Regions from separate parts of the Streptomyces sp. NPDC093544 genome, predicted to be linked through region 4. Evidence: riboswitches for the same ligand, from Rfam matches in the RefSeq annotation. Region 4 holds a riboswitch; each other region holds the start of a gene.
The links. A riboswitch is a leader RNA that binds a small molecule or an ion and turns the genes downstream of it on or off. The one in region 4 is predicted to bind S-adenosylmethionine.
Positions count from the first base shown of each region.

Region 1: linked by a shared signal. The riboswitch ahead of AB0N66_RS02405 (aminotransferase class V-fold PLP-dependent enzyme) and the one ahead of AB0N66_RS15555 (ABC transporter substrate-binding protein) in region 4 are both predicted to bind S-adenosylmethionine.
Region 2: linked by a shared signal. The riboswitch ahead of thrC (threonine synthase) and the one ahead of AB0N66_RS15555 (ABC transporter substrate-binding protein) in region 4 are both predicted to bind S-adenosylmethionine.
Region 3: linked by a shared signal. The riboswitch ahead of AB0N66_RS37815 (putative leader peptide) and the one ahead of AB0N66_RS15555 (ABC transporter substrate-binding protein) in region 4 are both predicted to bind S-adenosylmethionine.

Region 1 is NZ_JBFBEA010000002.1:15,189-21,004, forward strand. It holds gene AB0N66_RS02390 (Rieske 2Fe-2S domain-containing protein) at 1-570, shown strand, start outside; gene AB0N66_RS02395 (cytochrome bc complex cytochrome b subunit) at 567-2,213, shown strand; gene trpD (anthranilate phosphoribosyltransferase) at 2,370-3,434, shown strand; SAM riboswitch class IV at 3,583-3,699, shown strand; gene AB0N66_RS02405 (aminotransferase class V-fold PLP-dependent enzyme) at 3,887-5,248, shown strand; gene AB0N66_RS02410 (serine/threonine-protein kinase) at 5,319-5,816, shown strand, end outside.
Region 2 is NZ_JBFBEA010000007.1:345,206-351,021, reverse strand. It holds gene otsB (trehalose-phosphatase) at 1-166, shown strand, start outside; gene AB0N66_RS13340 (trehalose-6-phosphate synthase) at 163-1,602, opposite strand; gene AB0N66_RS13335 (glucosyl-3-phosphoglycerate synthase) at 1,679-2,653, opposite strand; SAM riboswitch class I at 2,833-2,980, shown strand; gene thrC (threonine synthase) at 2,998-4,326, shown strand; gene AB0N66_RS13325 (MoaD/ThiS family protein) at 4,323-4,598, shown strand; gene AB0N66_RS13320 (cold-shock protein) at 5,068-5,277, shown strand; gene groL (chaperonin GroEL) at 5,637-5,816, shown strand, end outside.
Region 3 is NZ_JBFBEA010000036.1:69,937-75,752, forward strand. It holds gene AB0N66_RS37800 (SpoIIE family protein phosphatase) at 1-907, opposite strand, end outside; gene AB0N66_RS37805 (peptidoglycan-binding protein) at 1,185-1,877, shown strand; gene AB0N66_RS37810 (glutathione S-transferase C-terminal domain-containing protein) at 1,897-2,676, opposite strand; gene AB0N66_RS37815 (putative leader peptide) at 2,769-2,834, opposite strand; SAM riboswitch class IV at 2,871-3,016, opposite strand; SAM riboswitch class IV at 3,233-3,346, shown strand; gene AB0N66_RS37820 (putative leader peptide) at 3,394-3,510, shown strand; gene AB0N66_RS37825 (LLM class flavin-dependent oxidoreductase) at 3,587-4,831, shown strand; gene AB0N66_RS37830 (NtaA/DmoA family FMN-dependent monooxygenase) at 4,850-5,816, shown strand, end outside.
Region 4 is NZ_JBFBEA010000009.1:110,699-116,514, forward strand. It holds gene AB0N66_RS15550 (ABC transporter permease) at 1-318, opposite strand, end outside; gene AB0N66_RS15555 (ABC transporter substrate-binding protein) at 381-2,003, opposite strand; SAM riboswitch class IV at 2,374-2,483, opposite strand; gene AB0N66_RS15560 (YoaK family protein) at 2,947-3,696, shown strand; gene AB0N66_RS15565 (class I SAM-dependent methyltransferase) at 3,847-4,638, shown strand; gene AB0N66_RS15570 (dihydrofolate reductase family protein) at 4,669-5,265, shown strand; gene AB0N66_RS15575 (lipocalin-like domain-containing protein) at 5,471-5,816, opposite strand, start outside.

The DNA of each region.
Region 1 (5,816 bases), on a different contig from region 4:
ATCCGCAACACGATGTTCGGCGCGCTGGCCCTGGTCCCGCTCTCCGGCGTCATGCTGCTGCGCGACCTCGGCCCGCTGCCGGGAACCAGCCTCCGCCACACGATGTGGCGCAAGGGTCTGCAACTCGTCAACATGAACACGAACGAGCCGCTGCGTCCTTCGGACGTCGTCGTCGGCTCGCTCACCTTCGCCAAGCCCGAGGGCCTGGAGGAGCACGACGAGGAGTTCCAGACCGAGATCGCCAAGGCGGCCCTGATGATCGTCCGGCTCCAGCCGGACAACATCAAGGACAAGCGGGAACTCGAGTGGTCGCACGAGGGCATCGTGGCCTACTCGAAGATCTGCACCCACGTCGGCTGTCCGATCTCCCTGTACGAGCAGCAGACGCACCACGTCCTCTGCCCGTGCCACCAGTCCACCTTCGACCTCGCCGACGGCGCCCGAGTGATCTTCGGCCCGGCCGGTCACGCCCTGCCGCAGTTGCGCATCGGTGTGAACGCTGAGGGCTACCTCGAGGCGCTCGGCGACTTCGAAGAGCCCGTCGGTCCTGCTTTCTGGGAGCGCGGATGAGTACTGCGACCACCTCCGACCCGGGCGAGGCGAACTCGCGGAAGAAGGCACCCGCGGGTGAGCGGGTCGCCGACTGGGCCGACGGCCGGCTGGGCATCTACGGCCTGGCCAAGACCAACATGCGCAAGATCTTCCCGGACCACTGGTCCTTCATGCTGGGTGAGGTCTGCCTCTACAGCTTCATCATCATCATCCTCACGGGTGTGTATCTGACGCTGTTCTTCCACCCCTCGATGAACGAGGTGGTGTACGACGGCAGCTACGTCCCGCTGCAGGGCCAGCTGATGTCCGAGGCGTTCAACTCGACCATGCACATCTCCTTCGATGTGCGCGGTGGTCTGCTGATCCGGCAGATCCACCACTGGGCGGCGCTGATCTTCCTCGCCGGCATGTTCGTGCACATGATGCGGGTGTTCTTCACGGGTGCGTTCCGCAAGCCCCGTGAGGTCAACTGGATCTTCGGTTTCCTGCTGTTCGTCCTGGGCATGTTCACCGGCTTCACCGGCTACTCGCTCCCGGACGACCTGCTCTCCGGTACCGGCGTCCGCTTCATGGAGGGCGCGATCCTGTCCGTGCCGATCGTGGGCACGTACCTCTCGTTCTTCCTCTTCGGCGGCGAGTTCCCGGGCGGCGACTTCGTGGCCCGCTTCTACTCGATCCACGTCCTGCTGCTGCCGGGCATCATGCTCGGCCTGGTGGTCGGCCACCTGATCCTGGTCTTCTACCACAAGCACACGCAGTTCGCGGGCCCCGGAAAGACGAACAACAACGTCGTCGGCATGCCGCTCCTGCCGGTCTACACGGCCAAGGCCGGAGGCTTCTTCTTCCTGGTCTTCGGTGTCATCACGGTCATCGCGGGGATCGCGTCGATCAACCCGATCTGGACCATGGGCCCCTACCGCCCGGACCAGGTGTCGACCGGCGCTCAGCCCGACTGGTACATGGGCTTCTCCGAGGGTCTGATCCGCTTCATGCCGGGCTGGGAGATCAACCTCTGGGGTCACACGCTCGTCCTGGGCGTGTTCATCCCGCTGATCATCTTCCCGCTGGTCCTGGTCGCGATCGCGGTCTACCCGTTCATCGAGTCCTGGGTCACCGGCGACAAGCGCGAGCACCACATCCTGGACCGCCCGCGCAACGTCCCGACGCGTACGGCCTTCGGTGTCGCGTGGATCACCTGGTACATGGTCCTGCTGATCGGTGGTGGAAACGACCTGTGGGCCACGCACTTCCACCTGTCGATCAACTCGATCACCTGGTTCGTGCGGATCGCGTTCTTCGTCGCGCCGGTCCTCGCGTTCATCGCCACCAAGCGGATCTGCCTCGGTCTTCAGCGCCGTGACCGGGACAAGGTGCTGCACGGCCGCGAGTCGGGCATCATCAAGCGCCTGCCGCACGGTGAGTTCGTCGAGATCCACGAGCCGCTCAGCCAGGAGGCTCTGCACACGCTCACCGCGCACGAGCAGTACCAGCCGGCCCAGATCGGCCCGCCGGTCGACGAGAACGGTGTCGAGCGCAAGGTGAAGGGCGCGCAGAAGCTGCGTGCCAAGCTCAGCAAGGGCTACTACGGGGACGACAGCCAGATCCCCAAGCCCACCGTCGAGGAGTACAAGGAGATCACGAGCGGCCACGGCCACCACTGATCGCCTCAGCGTTCCTCGCTGATCGCCACGGCTGGAGCCCCGTCCATTGCATGGACGGGGCTCTTTGCCGTCTCCAGGGCTGGATAGGGTGGACTCACCCGTACGTACCCGGGTCGAGTCCACCCGGGTACCTCTCTGAGAACCCCAGGAGCGACCATGAGCGCTGTGAACCCCGCTGGAGGCGACACCGCGGCGGACCGTTCCTGGCCCAGGTTGCTGAACGGCCTGCTCGACGGCCGTGACCTGAGTGCGGACGACACCGCCTGGGCGATGAACCTGATGATGCGCGGTGAGGCGACCGACGCACAGATCGCCGGGTTCGCGGTGGCGTTGCGGGCCAAGGGAGAGACCGTCGAGGAGATCACCGGGCTCGTACGGATGATGTACGAGCACGCCAATGTGATCGAGGTGCCGGGGAAGACCGTCGACATCGTCGGTACGGGTGGTGACGGGGCCAAGACCGTCAACATCTCCACCATGTCGGCGATCGTCATCGCCGGGACGGGCGCGAAGGTCGTCAAGCACGGCAACCGGGCGGCTTCCTCGGCGTCCGGCGCGTCCGACGTCCTTGAGAAGCTCGGGGTCAATCTGGAGCTGACGACCAAGCGGGTCGCGGAGGTGGCCGAGGAGGCCGGGATCACCTTCTGCTTCGCGGTGAAGTTCCATCCGGCGCTACGTCATGTGGGCGCCGCGCGTGGGCAGTTGGGCATCCGGACGGTCTTCAACGCCCTCGGTCCGCTGACGAACCCGGCACGGGTGAAGGCGCAGGCGGTCGGCGTCGCGGACCCCCGCATGGCGCCGATCGTCGCGGGCGTCTTCGCCGAGCGCGGCAACTCCTCGCTGGTCTTCCGCGGCGACGACGGGCTCGACGAGCTGACCATCACGTCCACGTCCCGGGTGTGGGTCGTACGGGACGGAAAGGTCACCGAGGAGACCTTCGACCCGAGGGACGTCGGTATCGACCTGGTCCCGATCGAGGCACTACGGGGCGCGGACTCCACGTACAACGCGGACGTGGCGCGCCGGCTCCTCGACGGCGAGAGGGGGCCGGTGCGGGACGCGGTGCTGCTGAACTCGGCGGCGGCCCTGGTGGCCCTGTCGCCGGGTGACGGATCGCTCGCGGACCAGATCCGCGCGGGGATGACGAAGGCCGCGGAGGCCGTCGACTCGGGGACGGCCAAGCGGACGCTCGAGCGGTGGGTGGCCGCGACCAACGCGTAGCGCCTGCGGCGGTACGGCGGTCACCAATCCGTAGTGCCCTCGGCGAGCCCGCCGGGTGGGGCCGGGCCAAGGCGCCCGGCCCCTTTCGCGTTCCGGGATCCGGACACGGGTTGCGTCGTCTCGATCGGTTCGACTAGGTTTTTCGGCAGGTCATGAGTGACAGTCATGAGGCCCCGGCCGACTGTCCGGCAACCCTCCGTCCGTGGCGGGGTGCCCCGGGTGAAGACCAGGCCGTAGGCAGCGAGGTCTGCGGCAAGCGCGGACCCCTCGCCCTCTTTTGAGCGGTAAAGGCCCAGGGGTCCTGGTCATCGAGGGAGCCTTCTGTGAGCAAGCGAATGCGATAGGGCGTCGAGCCCCTTTTCCGCCTATCCCTTTCACCTTTTGCCGCGCTGAGCGCCACTTCCATGGACCGGCTCGCGCGGTGATTTCCCTGCGTCTCACAGGAGTTCGCCATGTCTGTCTCCACCGTTGCCGCCGCCCAGACCGTTTGTACGCCTCTGCCCGTGTTGGGGCGAGATGTCACCGTCCCGCTCGTCACCGGTGGCGAGGTCTCGTACGCCGCCCTCGACTACGCCGCCAGCGCCCCGGCCCTCCAGCGTGTGTGGGACGACGTGGCCGCGTACGCCCCCTATTACGGCAGCGTGCACCGCGGGGCCGGGTACCTGTCCCAGCTCTCCACCGACCTCTTCGAGAACTCCCGCACCACCGTCGCCGAGTTCCTGGACTGCCGTGACGGCGACCAGGTCGTGTTCACCCGGTCGACCACCGACTCGCTCAACCTGCTCGCCGCCGCCCTTCCGGCCGACTGCCAGGTCTTCGTCTTCGAGACCGAGCACCACGCCTCGCTGTTGCCCTGGCGGGACGCGCGGGTGACGTACCTGAACGCCCCGCGTACGCCGCAGGAGGCCGTCGCGACCCTGGAGCACGCGCTCAGCCACCGCGACCCCCACGGTCCCGCCCTCGTCTGCGTCACGGGCGCCTCGAACGTCACCGGTGAGCTGTGGCCGGTGCGTGAGCTGGCCGCCGCCGCGCACGCGCACGGCGCGCGCATCGTCCTCGACGCCGCGCAGCTCGCCCCGCACCACCCGGTGTCGGTGCGCGACCTCGACGTCGACTGGGTCGCCTTCTCCGGGCACAAGCTGTACGCCCCCTTCGGCTCCGGTGTCCTCGCGGGCCGCTCCGACTGGCTGCTCGAGGCCGAGCCGTACCTGGCGGGCGGCGGCGCCAGCCGCAAGGTGTCGCGGCGTACGGACGGGGGCGTGGACGTGGAGTGGCACGAGAGCGCCGCCCGGCACGAGGCCGGCTCGCCGAACGTGATCGGGGTCTACTCGATCGCGTCCGCCTGCAAGGCGCTCACCGAGGCGGGTTTCGACACGCTCGTCGCCCGCGAGCAGCAGCTGATCGAGACGGTCCGCGCGGGTCTCGCCGAGGTGCCCGAGGTCAGGGTCCTCTCGCTCTTCGGCGACGACGCCCCGCGTGTCGGCGTCATCTCCTTCGTCGTCGAGGGCTGGAACAGCTCGCACTTCGCGGCCGCGCTGTCCGCCGAGTACGGCATCGGAGTGCGCGACGGCCTGTTCTGCGCCCACCCGCTGGTGCGCACCCTCCTCGGCAGCGACCCGCAGACCCAGGGCGAGTGCGGCGCCCCCGAGGCCGCGCCCGGCGAGAAGTCCCTCAACGCCATCCGCGTCAGCTTCGGCGCCGGCACGCCGGACGAGCACGTCGAGCGTTTCGTGCGCGCGGTCAAGGAGCTCGTCCGGGACGGCGCGAAGTGGAACTACCGCACGGAGGACGGGCGTTGCGTCCCGGCGGTGTGATCGCCTGACAGGAGCACGGCGTATACGCTCCCCTTCGGCGGCCGTACGGCGAACAGGGGAGTCACGGGGAGTGCAGGCGCTGCGGGAGACGGATCCACGGCGGATCGGTCCGTACGAGGTGCTCGGGCGGCTCGGCGCGGGCGGCATGGGCGAGGTCTATCTCGCCGAGTCCCGGGCCGGGCTCCGGCTGGCCGTGAAGGTGGTGCGGGCCGAGCACGCGGAGGACCGCACCTTCCGCGCCCGGTTCCGCCAGGAGGTGCGGGCCGCGCAGACCGTCGGCGGGACCGGGACGTACACCGCGCGGGTGGTCGATGCCGACCCCGAGGGCGAACGGCCTTGGATGGCAACGGAGTTCGTCGACGGGCCGAACCTGCGCGACGCGGTGCTCGACGGCGGGCCGCTGCCCGAGGACGCGGTGCTCACCTTCGCGGCCGCACTGGGCGAGGCCCTCGCCGCGATCCACGCCAAGGGCATGGTGCACCGCGACCTCAAGCCGTCCAACATCCTGCTGGCGCCGGACGGTCCGCGAGTCATCGACTTCGGGATCGTACGGGCGCTGGAGGCGACG
Region 2 (5,816 bases), on a different contig from region 4:
CGCCTTCGCCGCCGTCGACAAGCTCCGCGCCGAAGGCATCCCGGGCCTCCTGGTGTGCAGCGGCAGCGCGGAGGTCACGGAACTGGCGGAGCGGGCCGACCTGGTGGTGGACGGCCCGGCGGGAGTCGTGCAGCTGCTGAGGGCCCTGGCGGCGCGGCTCGGTTAGGGCCTGCCCTCCAACTCCCGCAACTGCTCCAGGAACCACTGCGCCGGAGGCAGCGCAGTCGCCGCGGCAGCGAGCCGCTTCGTGCGCTCCGCTCGCTCCCCCGCCCCCATCGACAACGCCTCGTGCAACGCCCGCGCCGTGCCGACCACGTCGTACGGGTTCACCACGATCGCGTCCTCGCCCAGCTCCTCGTACGCCCCCGCTTCCCGGGACAGCACCAGCACGCACCCCTCGTCGGAGACGACCGGCACCTCCTTGGCGACGAGGTTCATGCCGTCCCGGATGGGGTTGACCAGGGCCACGTCGGCGAGCCGGTACGCGGCGAGGGAGCGGGCGAAGTCGTCCTTGACGTGGAGGACGACCGGGGTCCAACCGGGTGTGCCGTAGGTGGAGTTGATGTCGTCGGCGACCCGTTGCACCTCGGCCGTGTAGTCGCGGTACACGGCGAGGTCCTGCCGGGACGGGTAGGCGAAGGCGACGTGCACGACCCGCTCGCGCCAGTCCGGCTGGTCCTCCAGGAGCTGCCGGTAGGACAGCAGTCCGCGCACGATGTTCTTCGACAGCTCGGTGCGGTCGACCCGCACGATCGCCTTCCGCGGCGCCCCCTCAGCCGTCGCCCCGATCTGCTCACGCAGGGTGGCCATCCGGTCGGCGACATCCGCCTCGTGCGAACGCTTGCGCAGGAAGTCCGCGTCCGCGCCGAGCCCGTGCACGCCGACGCGGGTGTCACCGAGGCCGCCGACCAGCTCCTGCGCGCACGCGGTGAACGCGGACGCCCAGCGGTGGGTGAGGAAGCCGAGGCGGTCCGCGCCGAGCATGCCGCGCAGCACCTGCTCGGCGATGTCGTCGGGGAGCATGCGGAAGTAGTCGACCGGCGCCCACGGCGTGTGCGAGAAGTGCCCGATCCGCAGGTCGGGGCGGAGCTCCCGCAGCATGCCGGGGACCAGGGTGAGGTGGTAGTCCTGTACGACCACCACGGCGCCCTCGGCAGCCTCGTCGGCCAGCGCCCGCGCGAAGGCCCGGTTGTAGGCCTCGTACGACGCCCACTGGCGCCGGAACTCCACGTCGAAGACCGGCTCCAGCGGCGTCTGGTAGAGCATGTGGTGGACGAACCACAGCACCGAGTTGGCGATCCCGTTGTAGGCGTCCGCGTGCACCTCGGCGTCGATGTCCAGCATCCGTACGCCGTCTTCGCCGACCCCGCGCCGTACCGCCTCGCGGTCCCCGTCGCCGAGCACCGAGCACACCCACAGGGCGCCCGCGTCCGGGCCGATCGCCGACAGGCCCGAGACCAGGCCGCCGCCGCCGCGCTTGGCCTGTAGCTCGCCGTCTTCGCGCACGTCGTAGGAGACCGGGCCGCGGTTGGACGCGACGAGGATCCGGTGGGAGCCCTGCGGGGATGCCGTGGAAGCAGCAGTCGAAGCCGTGGAAGCCATACGCCTCAATCTAGCCCGGCCCGGAAACGCTCAAACGTACGGACGGGGTGCCGCGGAGACGTATACCGCCGACGGATTACGCCGCTTTGCGTGACTGATACTCCGAGATTTCCGACATCGGAGGCCGTTCCTCCGTATCGACCGAGTACGTGCGCGGCTCGAAGCCGGACTCGCCCCGTTCGAACTGGGTGATGGCCGGCCGGATGAGGTGGCCGCGGGCGAGCCGGAGCTGTGCGGTGCGATAGATCGCGGCGGACATCCGGCCCAGCGCCTGGCCGTCCTGGTGCCGGTGCTTGCGGACGCCGACGTCGACCTGGGCGAGCGCGTCCAGGCCCACCAGGTGCAGCGCGTCGACGAGCATGCCCAGCTCCACGCCGTATCCGACGGGGAACGGGAGCTGTTCGAGGAGGGTGCGGCGGGCCGCGTACTCGCCGCCGAGCGGCTGGACGAAGCCGGCCAGCTGCGGCCAGTGCATGTTCAGCAGGGGGCGGGCCATCAGTTCGGTCACGCGACCGCCCTGACCGGCCGCAGTTCTGCCGGAGGTGGGTTCACCCGGCAGGTTCAGCGGGCGGTCGTACATCGCCTTGACCAGGTCCACGCCCGGATCGGTGAGCAGCGGCCCCACGATCCCGGAGACGAAGTCCGACGAGAACTCCTTGAGGTCCGCGTCGATGAAGCAAACGATGTCACCGCTCGTCACGAGGAGTGACCGCCACAGGACCTCACCCTTGCCGGGCACGGCCGGGATGCGGGGGAGTATTTCGTCCCGGTGAACGACCCGGGCACCGGCGGCGGCGGCGACCTCGGAGGTGCGGTCCGTCGAGCCCGAGTCGATGACGACGATCTCGTCGACGAGGGGGACTTTGCGAGTCATCAGGTCGCGGCGGATGATGGAGACGATCTCGCCGACCGTCGCCTCCTCGTTGAGCGCGGGCAGGACCACGCTCACCGTGGAGTTGGTGGATCGTTTCGCGGCTATGAGCTTCTTGAGCGGCCGGTCAGTCACGGACCAGGAGCGCGTGCTCAGCCAGCGCTCGACGTCTTCAAGCACGTGCGGCTCTCCCTTGCGTTCATTGGGATGCTTGTGCCCGTCGCCGCGGCAGCGTTTGGTGTGTCGCTGGCATCTCGCGGTTCGGACGGCTCTCTCCACCATCCAGGCCTTCGGTTACAGTCTTGAACAACGCTGATGACCATCGCATGTCGGGGGTCGCTCAGCGCACAACTGAATACCGCTCATCCAGAGGGGCAGAGGGATACGGCCCGTTGAAGCCCCGGCAACCCTCCAGCTGGTTCTTGTCACGTCGACGTGGTGAGGCTCCCGGCTCGGGAAGGTGCCAAATCCGTCTCACGGCGAAGTGCGTCGTGAGGAAGATGAGGAGAAAGGGCCTCGCCTCCATGGCTGCGCAGACAGTTGCAAGCACCACTGCAAACACCACGAACACCGTGACCTCCCCGGATTCCGCGAACTCCGTCGATCTGGGCCCCGCCGCCGCGCTTTCCTGCCGCGAGTGTGGACACCGTGTACCGCTCGGTCCGCTCTTCGCCTGCGAGGAGTGTTTCGGGCCGCTGGAGATCGCGTACGACTTCTCGGCCTACGAGACCGAGGACCTCCGCAAGCGCATCGAAGCGGGCCCCGCGAACATCTGGCGTTACGCGCCGCTCCTGCCGGTCCCGGCGGACGTCGCGGAGAAGCCGAACATCAACCCCGGCTGGACCAAGCTCGTCAAGGCCGACAACCTGGCCCGCGCGCTGGGCGTCACCCCCGGCAAGCTCTTCGTCAAGGACGACTCCGGCAACCCGACGCACTCCTTCAAGGACCGCGTCGTCGCCCAGGCCATCGAGGCCGCCCGCGCCTTCGACTTCACCACCCTCTCCTGCTCCTCCACCGGCAACCTCGCGGGCGCCGTGGGCGCGGCCGCCGCCCGCGCCGGCTTCCGCTCCTGTGTGTTCATCCCGCACGACCTGGAGCAGGGCAAGATCGTCATGGCCGCGGTGTACGGCGGGGAGCTCGTCGGCATCGAGGGCAACTACGACGACGTGAACCGCTTCTGCTCCGAGCTGATCGGCGACCCGGCCGGCGAGGGCTGGGGCTTCGTCAACGTCAACCTGCGGCCGTACTACGCGGAGGGCTCGAAGACCCTCGCGTACGAGATCTGTGAGCAGCTCGGCTGGCAGATCCCCGACCAGCTGGTCATCCCGATCGCCTCCGGCTCCCAGCTCACGAAGATTGACAAGGCTCTTCAGGAGCTGATCAAGCTCGGCCTTGTGGCGGACAAGCCGTACAAGATCTTCGGTGCCCAGGCGGAGGGCTGCTCGCCGGTGTCGGTGGCCTACAAGGCCGGCCACGACGTCGTACGGCCCCAGAAGCCGAACACCATCGCCAAGTCGCTCGCCATCGGCAACCCGGCCGACGGGCCGTACGTGCTCGACATCGCGCGGCGTACCGGCGGCGCCGTGGAGGACGTGAACGACGAGCAGATCGTCGACGCGATCAAGCTCCTCGCGCAGACGGAGGGCATCTTCGCCGAGACCGCGGGTGGCGTGACGGTGGGTGTGGCGAAGAAGCTGATCGAGAACGGTCTGCTCGATCCGACCCTCACCACCGTCGTCCTCAACACCGGCGACGGTCTCAAGACCCTGGACGCGGTGGCCTCGGACACCGGGCTCACCGCGACCATCCGCCCGAACCTGGACTCCTTCCGAGAGGCTGGCCTCGCGTCATGAGCGTCAACGTCCGCATCCCCACCATCCTGCGCACCTACACCGGCGGCAAGGCCGAGGTGTCGGCCGAGGGCGGCACCCTCGGCGAGGTGATCGCCGACCTGGAGCAGAACCACACCGGCATCGCCGCGCGCGTCCTGGATGACCAGGGCAAGCTGCGCCGCTTCGTCAACGTGTACGTGAACGACGACGACGTCCGCTTCGAGCAGGGCCTGGAGACGGCGACGCCGGACGGTGCGGGCGTCTCGATCATTCCGGCCGTCGCCGGAGGCTGACCGTCATCCGCCGTCACGTACGGTGATTGTAGTTACCTTGGGTAATTGCAATCACTGAGAGTTCATCGAATTGCCCCCTCCGTGAGAGAAGCGGAGGGGGCAATTCTGTATGGTTGAGCGCGGTACAGTTGGGGAAGCTGCTTCGCCTTCGAGTTGGTTTTATGCCGGGCGCATATGAGTCCTTGCCCGATGCCCGACAAGAAGTAGCCAAAGTGCCCCGCCTTTTTGAGCCGTTTATGGCATTTACGGGGCCCGACTTGCCCTGAATCTTTGCGAATTCTCCGCATATTCCCGATCGGTCGTGCCCAGAATTCTCGTCCGATTGACCTGTTGCAGAGGGCAGTTGGACAGATACATTCAGCCGCGGTCGACGCGTTCCGGCGCACACCCCCAATCTTTGGGGGGTGAGGTATGACCCGGGCCCGCGAAGTGCGGTCCTGTGCAAGGGCCAGTAATAGGGGAGTTAGGCATGGCTCAGGGCACCGTCAAGTGGTTCAACGCGGAGAAGGGGTACGGCTTCATCGCGGTCGACGGTGGTGCGGATGTATTCGTCCACTACAGCGCGATTCAGATGGACGGCTACCGCACCCTTGAAGAGGGCCAGCGGGTCGAGTTCGAGATCTCGCAGGGCCAGAAAGGGCCGCAGGCGGACATGGTCCGGCTGGCGACCAGCAGCTGAAGCACGCGCCGACTGACTGTTCTGTTCGACGTGACGAAGGGCCCGCATCCCCCGCCAGGGGATGCGGGCCCTTCGGCCTGCCCGCCCGTCCGCGCCTCCGTCGGCCTGTCCCTCTCACCTCTCTTCGCGCCGTGCGCGCCCCCCGCCCCACCTGGGGATCTTCCGGAGTCGCTTGCACTCGGTAGGGGCGAGTGCTAATCATTGGCGTTAGCACTCTGCAGGTGAGAGTGACAACGAGGACCGGGTCAGTGAGGCCCGCAGGCCAAGTGGGGCAAGGAACCACGAGGCACGCAGGCCGTCCGTCGCGGGCGCGGGCGCGGTCCGGAGCAATCCACCCCAGTCCGGGAGGACCACTTCACATGGCCAAGATCATCGCGTTCAACGAGGAGGCGCGGCGCGGTCTCGAGCGCGGGATGAACCAGCTCGCCGACGCCGTCAAGGTCACCCTTGGTCCCAAGGGCCGCAACGTCGTCCTCGAGAAGAAGTGGGGCGCCCCCACGATCACCAACGATGGTGTTTCCATCGCCAAGGAGATCGAG
Region 3 (5,816 bases), on a different contig from region 4:
CCGGCTCCCCGCCCTTGAGTACGGATTCCAGCAGGTCCACGGCGACGAAGTCGGCCAGCCCCGGCACGGCGACATCGGCCAGTTCCTGCGCGGTCTGCATGACGTCCAGGCTGCGGCCGATGTGCTCGCCGGCCCGGTCGAGCAGCGCCAGCCGCCGTCGGGCGCGGTAGCTCTCGCCGATGTCGACGACGGTGTAGTAGACACCTATCGGGTTACCGTCGTCGTCCTCCAAACGGATGAACGACATGGCGTGCGACGTCTCGCGGTGCGGCGCGGAGCGTACGCGGCCCACGTGCTCGTAGGCGACCACCGGCTCGCCGGTCGCCAGCACCCTGAGCATCTGCGCCTCGATCCGCTCCGCGTCGAGGCCCGGCTGCACATCGGCGAGCCGTCGACCCAGGCGTTGCGGGGCCGGGTCTCCGCCGAACTGCTCCAGCGCTTCGTTCGACCACACGTACCGCAGGTCCGTGTCCACGATCGCCATGCCCACCGGGGAACCGGCGGTGATCCGCTCCAGCAACGAGCGGCTCATGTGCCAGCCGGGGCCGTCGGCCAGGTCGGCGAGCAGCACCACCCAGCGTGCCGGGCCTTCGCTCGGCCGTAGGGGGACCGCCCGCACCATCAGCTTCAGCGGGTGCCCGTCCCGGTGGAGCGCGGACAGCAGGCCCGCCCAGCCGCCGTCACCGCTGCACCCCTCGGCCAGCTCCGGGAGCCGTGCCGCGTCCTCGGGAATCAGCAGGTCGGCGGCGAGCCGTCCCAGTGCCTCGCCGGCCGGGTATCCCAGCAGCCGTTCGGCGTCCGCGGGCCAGCTGGTCACCGTCATACGGGCGTCGAGCAGCAGTGGCACGGCGTCCGCCATGTCGAGGCGCTGCCGGGCCGGCACATCCCGTTCCTTGCTCGTACCCACCGCGACCCTCTCCGCTTCCCGAAGGTGGTCTTACCCCCTTGCACCCATTCTTCACGTTGTACGACTGTCGCGCGGGCGCTGGCTCGTCGCACGGCGGGATGTGCGGAAGACGGCCAGAACTACGGACAGTGACCAGAACGGGTGACGTTCCGCGTTTGCGCGTAGTTCTTCCGTCCGGCGACGACGAGGTCGTCGGCGTCGGTTGAACTCCCGTGCCGGTGCCTCCGTATCTCTCCACGGGGATGGCGGGAGACCGCGCGCACGGAAGGAGAGCAGTGTGTCGATACCGCCCGAAGGTGAGCAGCCTGTGCGCCGCCCGGCGCTCGTACCCACCTACGTCCAGCAACGCCGCCGGACGGAGGCCCTCGCGGAACTGGTGAGGGAGTTCCGTGAGGATCAGCAGGGTGTCGGCCCGGACGAAGGCTATGAGTCGATCAGATTATCGTCGGCGCACCAGGGTGAGACTGAGGAGCTGCCGCCCACCATAGCCGGCGAGAACTATGCCGCCGGCGGGGAGACGAGGCCCGCAACACCGCCCGGGCCTGAACTCGGCCATGCGCACGGACACGCCACGGGCCCGCGCCGAGCCGCGGTTGTCGGCGCGGTGGCGGCGGCCGCGCTGACCGGATTCGCCCTGGCAATGCTGCTGCCCGGGAGTGACGGTGACGGCGGACCACAGGCCGGCGCCGTCCCCTCCGCCACGGCACCCGTCGACCAGGCCCCCTCCGGTGCCGCCGACCCGGACGGCACCGGCACCCTCCGGGAGGGAGACAGCGGCCCCGATGTGACGGAGCTCCAGGAACGGCTGCTCGATATCCCGGACGTGTACGAGAGCGGCGCCACGAGCGGCACCTACGACCCCACGCTCACCGTGGCCGTGGCCCGCTTCCAGCTGTGGTACGGGATCCGGGGCGACGAGACGGGCGTCTACGGCAACGACACCCGGGCCGCCCTGGAATCCCGTACGTGACGAGCATTCCTGCTTGCGGCTACAGCTGTCGTTGGAAGGCCGGGTGGGCGTCGAGACGTCGCACATAGTCCTGGAGGAGTGCGTATGAGGAGAGGTCGTGCTCCGCTTCGAGCTGGACGAGGGCGACCCAGAGGTCCACATCCGCCGCGGTCAGTTCCTTGCCCAACGCGTAGGGACCAGACGCGAGTTGACGGTTCAGCAGGTCGAGAGCCGCCGACCGTTCCGCCGACGGCGCACTCGGCGTGACATCACGGTCGAGGAGGTCGCGCAGGGCGTCGATGTCCGCCGCGAGTTCCGACGGGCGGAGCGGGGAGTGACAGGATCCGGCCCGGTCGGCGAAGAGGTCGCCGAGATCGCGCAGGATGTCCGGCGTGTGGTTGCTGACGACGCGTCCGCTCCACCGGTCGCACAGCGCGGGGGCGGTCAGCGGACCGTCGTAGTGGTGCCAGGTGGCCTCGTACGCCCCGCGCAGTGAGACGAACGCGGAGGGGGTGTCGGCGGGGAGCGCCAGGAGTGTGGTGGCGACCGAGTCCTTGAGACCCAGCAGGCCGTGGGTGATGGAGACCCGCAGCGAGAGGGGACAATGCGCGGACAGATACAACTCGTACCGGTGCGGCGCCGGGTAGAAGCCGCCGGCGAGACCGACTCCGATACGGCTGCGGAAGCGGTGCGGGCGTGCGGACGGTGTCGCGGTGATCCGGGGGTGAGGGACCGCGTCAAGTGAGCCGGGGACGCACGGAGTTGAGGTACATGTGCTGGAGGTACCGGTGTTTGAGGCGTGCGAGATTGTCTCGGACATGACTCTCCATGGGATGGGGAGGCCACGGCCACCTTGTGGGCACCGCGGCGGAACGGAGTGACTGCGCTACGTACCGGTCCGGATCGCTCGGACTAGTAGGCGCTGGAGACACGCAACAAATCGATGTGCAGGCGCCTCGTCAAACCGCTGTTGGCCATTCCCACCTGTCCCACACTCGGGGCTCGCGAGACGCGAGACCACGCTTGTCCCGCCGCACCGGCGGAACCCGGTCGTCACCCGGGGCACCCCGTCGCGGTGGAAGGGTTGCCTGCCAGCGAGCCGGGGCTGTTGACCTCACGGACAGGAAGAACCTGCCCGAAGGGCGCTGACAATCGTGACCGTCCCCGTCAGTGTCGGTGCGCTCCGTGAGGCCGTCAAGAAGGCCTGCGGCGCAGTCTCACCAGGTGGTCATCCGGCGTGCATCAGGCCGAACGGGCAGCGCGGAACAGATTGCGCGGCCCGGTGGTTGTCCCTGCTGAGGACGCATTGCGATGTGAGAACGAGCATGATCCCTGGGCATTGCGCACCGCTGTGGCCTCCCGTAACGTCCCCAGCAGGTTATGAGCGTCAGCGTCAAGCCCTGGCTTGCTGACCGGCAACCCTCCTCCGCGGCGGGGTGCTCCAGGTGACGACCAGGCGGTACCCGCCCCGGGTTCCGCAAGCGCGATGCCGGCGCGGCCTCCAGCCCGCCGAGCCGGAAGGGCGGAGGTGACGGACATGCAGACCGTGCCCCGTCTTCTTGTCCTGGTTCTCGCCCCGCGCCCTCGCGTGCACCTGTACTCCCGGCCGCACATCGACCTTCAGCGCGTGGCCGGCGCGCTCTGTCGTCCCTGACCTGTCACCCCGCCGCCGCACCCTCTCAGTCGAGGCCCGGCGATCTCATACGGTCGATCAGGAAGGCACCCCTTTCGTGTCCTCGTCAACGTCGTCGCCCTCTTCCTCTTCTTCTCCCGCCGCACTGCACCTGGCTGTCGCCCTCGACGGCGCGGGCTGGCACCCGGCCGCCTGGCGGGAACCGGTGTCCCGCCCCCACGATCTGTTCACCGCCTCGTACTGGACCGACCTGATCACCGAGGCCGAGCGCGGCCTGCTCGACTTCGTGACCATCGAGGACGGGCTCGGTCCGCAGTCCGCGCGACTCAGCGAACCGGACGCACGCACCGACCAGGTACGCGGCCGACTCGACGCCGTCCTCATCGCCGCCCGCGTCGCACCGCTGACCAGCCACATAGGGCTGGTGCCGACCGTAGTGGCCACACATACAGAGCCCTTCCATATATCCAAGGCCATCGCCACTCTCGACTATGTGAGCACCGGCCGCGCGGGCGTGCGGGTGCAGGCGTCCGCGCGGCGATACGAGGCCGCTCACTTCGGCCGCCGTACGTTCCCGGAGCTCCGTATCGAAGACCTGGAAACCCCGGCCCTGCAGGAGTTGATCGTCGATCTCTTCGACGAGGTCAGCGACTACGTCGAGGCGGTGCGCCGGCTGTGGGACAGCTGGGAGGACGACGCGGAGATCCGGGACGTCGCCACCGGCCGCTTCGTCGACCGCGACAAACTCCACTACATCGACTTCGAGGGCAAGCACTTCAGTGTCAAGGGCCCCTCGATCACGCCCCGTCCGCCGCAGGGTCAGCCCCTGGTCACCGCGCTGGCCCATGGGTCCGCGGGGGGCGCGCCGTTCCGGCTGCTCGGTCGCAGCGCCGACATCGGATACGTCACTCCGCACGACGTCGAGGAGGCGCGTGCCATCATCGCCGCGGTCCGCACCGAACAGGAGGCGGCCGGGCGCGCCGAGGAGCCGCTGAACCTCTTCGGTGACCTGGTGGTGTTCCTGGACAACGACCCCACCGCCGCGGTGGACCGGCGAGAGCGTCTCGACGCCCTCGCGGGCTATCCGTACACCAGCGACGCACGGGTGTTCACCGGCACCCCCGTACAACTGGCCGACCTTCTGCAGGAGTTGCAGCAGTCCGGGCTGACCGGCTTCCGGCTGCGTCCTGCCGTCGCCGGCCACGACCTCCCGGCGATCACCCAGGGTCTGGTCCCCGAACTCCAGCGCCGCAACGCCTTCCGGCACTCGTACGAGGCCGACACCCTGCGCGGGCTGCTGGGGCTCGCCCGCCCCGCCAACCGCTACGCCGCCCACGTCTGAGCCGGAGGGACCTCACTCATGAGCAAGTCAACGGACAAGCCGCTCAAGCAGATCCACCTCGCGGCGCATTTCCCCGGCGTCAACAACACCACCGTGTGGAGCGACCCCGCGGCCGGCAGCCACATCGAGTTCAGCTCCTTCGCGCACTTCGCGCGGACCGCCGAACGCGCCAAGTTCGACTTCCTGTTCCTCGCCGAAGGCCTGCGGCTGCGCGAACAGGGCGGCAAGATCTACGACTTGGACGTCGTCGGACGGCCCGACACCTTCACCATCCTCACCGCACTCGCCGCCGTCACCGAGCATCTCGGCCTGACCGGCACCATCAACTCCACGTTCAACGAGCCCTATGAGGTGGCCCGTCAGTTCGCGAGCCTCGACCACCTCTCCGGCGGGCGAGCCGCCTGGAACGTCGTCACCTCCTGGGACGCCTTCACCGGTGAGAACTTCCGCCGCGGCGGCTTCCTCCCGCAGGACGAGCGGTACTCCCGGGCCAAGGAGTTCCTGGCCACCACCAACGAACTGTTCGACTCCTGGCACAGGGACGAGATCGTCGCCGACCAGGGGAGCGGCACCTTCCTGCGGGACGCGAAGGCCGGCGCATTCGTGCACAAGGGGCAGCACTTCGACATCGAGGGGCAGTTCAATGTGCCGCGCAGCCCGCAGGGCCGCCCGGTCATCTTCCAGGCCGGAGACTCCGACGAAGGACGCGAGTTCGCCGCCGCCGGCGCGGACGCGATCTTCAGCCGGTACAGCACCCTCAAGGAGGGGCAGGCGTTCTACACGGACGTCAAGGGGCGCCTGGCCCGGCACGGCCGCACCCACGACCAGCTGCTGATCCTGCCCGCCGCCACCTTCGTCCTCGGTGACACGGACGCCGAGGCGGAGGAGATCTCCCGCGCGGTGCGGCGCCAACAGGTCAGCGGCGCCACCGCCATCAAGCACCTCGAGTTCGTCTGGAACCGCGACCTGTCCGCGTACGACCCGG
Region 4 (5,816 bases):
CAACTGCAGCGTCTGCGGCAGCGCGTCGGCCAGCGTCGAGGTCACCGGCCGACCGGTGGAGACCGCGTTTCCGAAATCACCGCGCACCGCGTTGCCGAGATGGTCGGCGTACTGCACCAGCACCGGTTTGTCGAAGCCGTACTCATGCCGCAGTGCGGCGATCTGCGCCGGATCGATCTGGCCCGAGTCCGCTCCGGCGCCGGCCATCGCCGAGACCGGATCACCGGGCAGATAGTTCAGTATGAAGAACGACACCGTGTAGGCCGCCCAGAGCACCCCGAGTGCCTGTGCGAGACGCTTGATCACATAGCGACGCATTCCCTGCTCACCTCCTGCTGCCGACGACCCGATCGGACGCTCCGTCGCGCATCCACCGGTGGCTAGCCGATCCAGGTGTCGTGCAGCTGGATCCGGCTGGAGGCATCGAAGTTGAGGTTGTGCACCTTCTTCGCCACCCCCAGCTGGGTCTGCAGCTCCACCACGGGAATGACGTAGGCGTTCTGCACGATCAACTGCTGTGCCTGGCCGACCAGTTCCTTCCGCTTGGCCGCGTCGGCCGTTGCCGCCTGCTGGGTCAGCACCGTGTCCAGCGGGCCCGTCGGCAGGTGGTAGAGGTTGGCCAGCTTGGTGGAGTACTGGGTGCGCAGGATGTCCGGGTCGGCGCGGGTCAGGTTGCCCCACGACGCGTCGAAGTCGCCGGACTGCAGCACCGTGGCCAACTGGGAGGTCTGCGTCTCCTTGAGCACCACGTCGACTCCGACGGCCTTGAACTGCTGCTGGATCAGCTCCAGCGCCGGCTGGTTGGTGGCCGCGTTCGCGAACCACCTGACGGTCAGGCTGAGCTTGGTGCCGTTCTTCGACCTGATGCCGTCACTGTCGACCTTCCAACCGGCCGAGTCCAGCAGGGACTTCGCCTTCGCCGCGTCGAAGGCCAGGTCGGAGCCCTGGTCCGCGTAGTCCGGTGTGGTGTACGCCAGGATGCTGGTCGCCGGCCTGGTGCCGGTCGGGTACACGGTGTCGACGATCTGCTGCCGGTCGATGGCGAACAGGAGTGCCTGACGCACCTTCGCGTCCTTCAGCAGCGGGCGTGAGTTGTTCAGCGCCAGGTTGAACACCGCACCGGGATTGGCCCGCCGTTGCAGGTTCACCTGGCCGCCCGTGAGTGCCGCCTCGTCGGCCTTGCCGACGCTGCTGATCGCGTCCACCTGACCGGACTGCAGGCTGCCGGTGCGCACGCCCGATTCGGGCACCACCTTGAACACCAGCTTGTCCAGGTACGCCTCGCCCTGTTTGGTCCACAGCGACGAACCCCAGGCGTACTTGCTGCGCTTGGTCAAGGTGATCGCCTGGTTCTGCACGTAGCTCTGCAGCGTGAACGGCCCGGACCCGACCACACCCTTGCTGCACTTCTCCTGCGGGCTCCGCTTCGCGCTAGCCGACGACTCGATACCCAGTGAGTGCGTCGACGTGGCCTGGAGGAACTGCGCGTTCGGCTGCTGGAACTTGACCCGCACCGTGAGCGGATCGACCGCGGTGGTGCTGTCCACGCCGCTCAAGTACCCCTGGGCCAGCGTCCCCAGGGCGCCGAGCTTCGGCACCGCGTCGAAGTTGTCCTTGACCACCTGCGCGGTCAGCGGTGTCCCGTCGCTGAAGGTGACACCCGATCGCAGGTGGAAGGTGAACGTGGTCGCGTCGGAGCTGATGTCCCAGCTCTTCGCCAGCCACGGCACGATCTTGCCGGTCTTGGGATCCTGGTCGGTCAGGGAGTCCACGATCTGGCGCAGGGAGTAAATGGTCTCGTTGCTGCTCACTTGCTGCGGATCCACGCAGCCCACGTCGGAACCCACCGCGAAGGTCAGGGTGCCACCGGACTTGGCCGGGCCGCTGTCGCTGGTCGAGCTGTCGCTGCTGCTCGACGTGCAGGCGCTCAGCAGGAGGCTGCTTGTCACAAGTGCGGCGAGTGCCGCCCACCGGGTAGGTCGGGAATCCGGACGCGATATCACGGAATGGGTTCTCCTACTCCAAAGTCACCGCGCACGTGCCTGTGCGGACCAGGGCGATGCGTGGCGGAAATGCTCGGAAGGTGCCAAAGGGGAAGGGTGCCGACGAAGGCGTGACAGCGCCGCGGGCTCCGACAGCGCTGTGGGAGCCCGCGGGGAGTTGCCTGCGGGTGTCAAAGCCGTCGGCGAACGTCACTCAGGACGGCGGGAGGCAAGGACGCAATCAGCCGTGACACAGACAGCTGGTGAAGAGCTGCAGGTCGATGTGGCGACGGCGCGACAAACCGGAGAACACCGCAGCGGCCGCGATCGAGGCACTCAGATCACTGCTGTGCCGCACGCTGGTCCTCCCCATCTCAGGCCCGATCAACGGGCCACGCGCTTGCGGGGTCGGTGACCCTGCCGGGCTTTCACCTGGAGCACCCCACCGCGGTGGAGGGTTGCCGGTCAGCGAGCCAGGGCTTGACGCTAACACTCAATGCCGCTTGAAACGTTAACGAGCGTCGCCATGATCCGTCAATGGCGACAGGGGAGTTGGACAACGCTCGGCAGGACGGATCGAACCGCGCAGGGCTCGGGAACGGCTGGCCGAACTCGCCTGACCAGGTGCCGGCCGGGGCCCGAGGCGCCCTGACTCAAGAAGTCGCCCGCACTGGCTGTTTTATCGATCCGGATGGCCTTCCTAGATTTTTCCTGAAATCTGGGTATGGTTTCGCCCAAATATGTGGCTTTACCCCAGATGTGGTCACATCCTGAACGCAGGAGATAAATGTGTACCTAGCAACTAGTCGGGGCGAGTTCCTGACTCTGGGCGCTTGGAGGGAAAGGCATGCAATGGAGCAGCCTTCAAAACACCCACGGCCGGCGGGCCCGACTCGAACGTTCTCGGGACATTCAACCCGTCCCCCCGACTTTGCCGGTCCGCGGCGACAGGGGAGCCGAGCCCGTGGATGACCGGCGTGTGGACCTGGCCGCCGCTTACGCGGCGCCAGAACTATTGGCGATTCGAGACCGGCTGCTTGTCGCTCTGGCGTTCTCGTCAGGCGTCTTCGAAGCGATCTGCTTTCTCTCCTTCGGGAAGGTCTTCACGGCGTTCCAGACCGGAAACCTGGTGTTTCTCGGCCTTGGAGTAGCCGGCACGAGGCCGCCTGCCGGCCCGGATCCCGTTCGCGTGGTGATTTCACTTGCCGCGTTCGCCGTGGGGGCCGCGCTGGCAACTCGGATCCTGACCGCGTTCAACGGCGACCAAGAGATGGAGGACTCCGAGGTCTTCGAAGCATGGCCGCGTCGTGTCTCCATCGCGCTCTGCGTCGCGACGGTGGCGCAGGTCGGTTTCCTCGTCGTGTGGATGGCGACGTCTCCGTCGAGCCTTGTGTCCAACATTCTGGTCGCCCTCAACGCCTTTGCGATGGGCCTGCAGATGAATGCCGTTCGGTCGCTCCATGTGCCGGGCATCTCCACCACGGCGGCTACGGCCACCTTCATCAGCTGGATCTCCGGTATCTCGACCTGGACTCTCAAGCCCGCCGCGGCGCGCCGCCTGACCGGGGTCCTGGTGGGCATGGTGGCCGGCGCCTTCGTCGGAGACTGGATGCTCAGCCACGCGCACACCTACGCGCCGGTGCTGCCAGTGGTCGTGATCGCACTCGTCATCGTGATCGCCTCCGTGGCGATGAAGCAGAAGCCCGCGCGATAGCGCCCGACGAGCGGATCCCCTCCACCGTGTCGATACGGCCGACGCGATGGCCGTCCCGGCTCGGGCCGATCGGCACGGTGGCGGGGGTCCGACTACTTCCCGTTCCCCCGGGCCCGCCCGCAACGGTCGGCCGTACCGCACAATGGTGCGATGATCGACGGCACTTCGCGGACAACAGCCCAGCCGCCGCCCCGGTTGATCAAGGACGACGAGCTGACCGACCATTCCGTCGTGGCCAACAGCACCATGAACCGCGGACGGGTTCTGACAGGCGTCAACAGCTACACCCGCGAACTCGGCTTCGCCCCCACAGAGTTCCTGAACGGCAGCGACAGCGACCATGGCTCCGTGCCGTCCTGGCTGGACCTGTGCAGCGGAGAAGGGTTGGCCCTCCGCGAAGCAGCCCAGCGACTCCCGCAAGCCGCGTTGACCGGCGTGGACCTGGTGGGCCCGCGGCTGCGGACAGCGCTGCCCGACGGCCTCGAACTCATCACCGCGGACCTCGGCCGTTGGTCCCCAGGGCGCCGCTACGACCTGGTCACCTGCGTCCACGGACTGCACTACATCGGCGACCGGCTCGCCCTCCTGGAACGGGCCGCCTCCTGGCTCACCGGCACCGGCCTGCTGGTCGCCCACCTCGACCCTTCGACGCTGCGGCGGCCCGACGGCGGTGACGCTTCCCGGCCGGTCCTGGCCGCGCTGCGTGCTGCCGGTTTCCATTACTCGGCCCGTCACCACCGCCTCAGCCTGCGGGGCGGCCGCCGCATCGCCTTGCCCTTCACCTACCTCGGCGCCGACCCCCACGCCGGCCCCAACTACACCGGCCAGCCGACCGTCGCGTCGTACTACCGCCCCCGTTCGGAGAGCCCTCGTGCGGAGGCGACAGGTGATGCGGAAGGGCGCGATGACTTTCCAACGGCGCGGCAGTCTCCACTGCCGTAACCCCTGGCGTGAGGAAGAGGAGCGAGTCCCGTGCGCATAGTGATCAGCGAATTCATGAGCCTGGACGGCGTAGTACAGGCACCGGGTGGACCCGATGAGGACATCGAGGGTGGCTTCGCTCACGGCGGTTGGACTCACCCGTTCTTCGATCCGGAGGTGGTGGGCGGCGCCTTCGCCGACGCACTGAACAAGGCCGACGCGCTGTTGTTCGGACGCCGCACGTGGCAGTCGATGGCCGCGGCGTGGCCCGAACGTGGCGGCGATCCGTTCGCCGACCGGATGAACGGCATCCCGAAGTACGTGGTTTCCCGAACGCTGGGTGATGACGATCTGACGTGGACCAACACCAGGCGCGTCCCCGGCGATGAAGCCGTCGCCCACATCCGCAAGCTGCGCGAGACGGACAGCGGCGACCTGTTGGTCATGGGGAGTCCCACACTCGTACGCACCCTCCTGCGCGAGGGCTTGGTCGACGAACTCCGGCTCATGATCATGCCGGTGATCCTCGGCGGAGGTAAGTCGATCTTCCCCGGCGACGGTGTGCTGCGCACGCTCGAACTGGTCTCGACCGTCACCAGCGGCACGGGCGTGAACGTGTGCACCTACCGCCCGGTCGTCAGGGGGTAGGCCGGGAGGCGCCATGTAGTCATCACCGTCATCACCGGAGAGGGGTCACACTCCAGGCCGAGGACGGGTCGACCCCGCCGGTCTGCTGCCGGCCGCGTCTCCAGCCGTACGCCGGGCATCGCTCGGCCGCGGTGTCCGGCGCGCGCGGCCGGACACCGACGAGGAACGCGCCAACCAGCCCGGCACCCGACAGCAGTACCCCGCCTCAGTGCTTTCCGAAGTACATGAGTTCCCACAGAGCCGGTGCGCTTACGCTGTCTACTGCCTCGCCGTTTGTGAAGTGCTCGACGGTTACTTGGCCGGTGAAGCGCATGTAGGCGCCGTTGAATCCGGCGAGCCGGGCGAGGAGCCGCTTCGGCCCCTTGAGGGTTTCGATCATGCGGTTCTGAACGATGGTGTTCTCGCGGTGGAAGGTGACCCGGAAACCTTCGCCGCTCTCGGGGGTGGCCTCGTAGTCGAACACGATGGTGTTGGCGACCGGCTTCCCGGTGATGGGGTCGGGGTGTTCGTCTGACTTGGTGAAGCGGACCAGGTTGGCCTGGTCGGCGAGG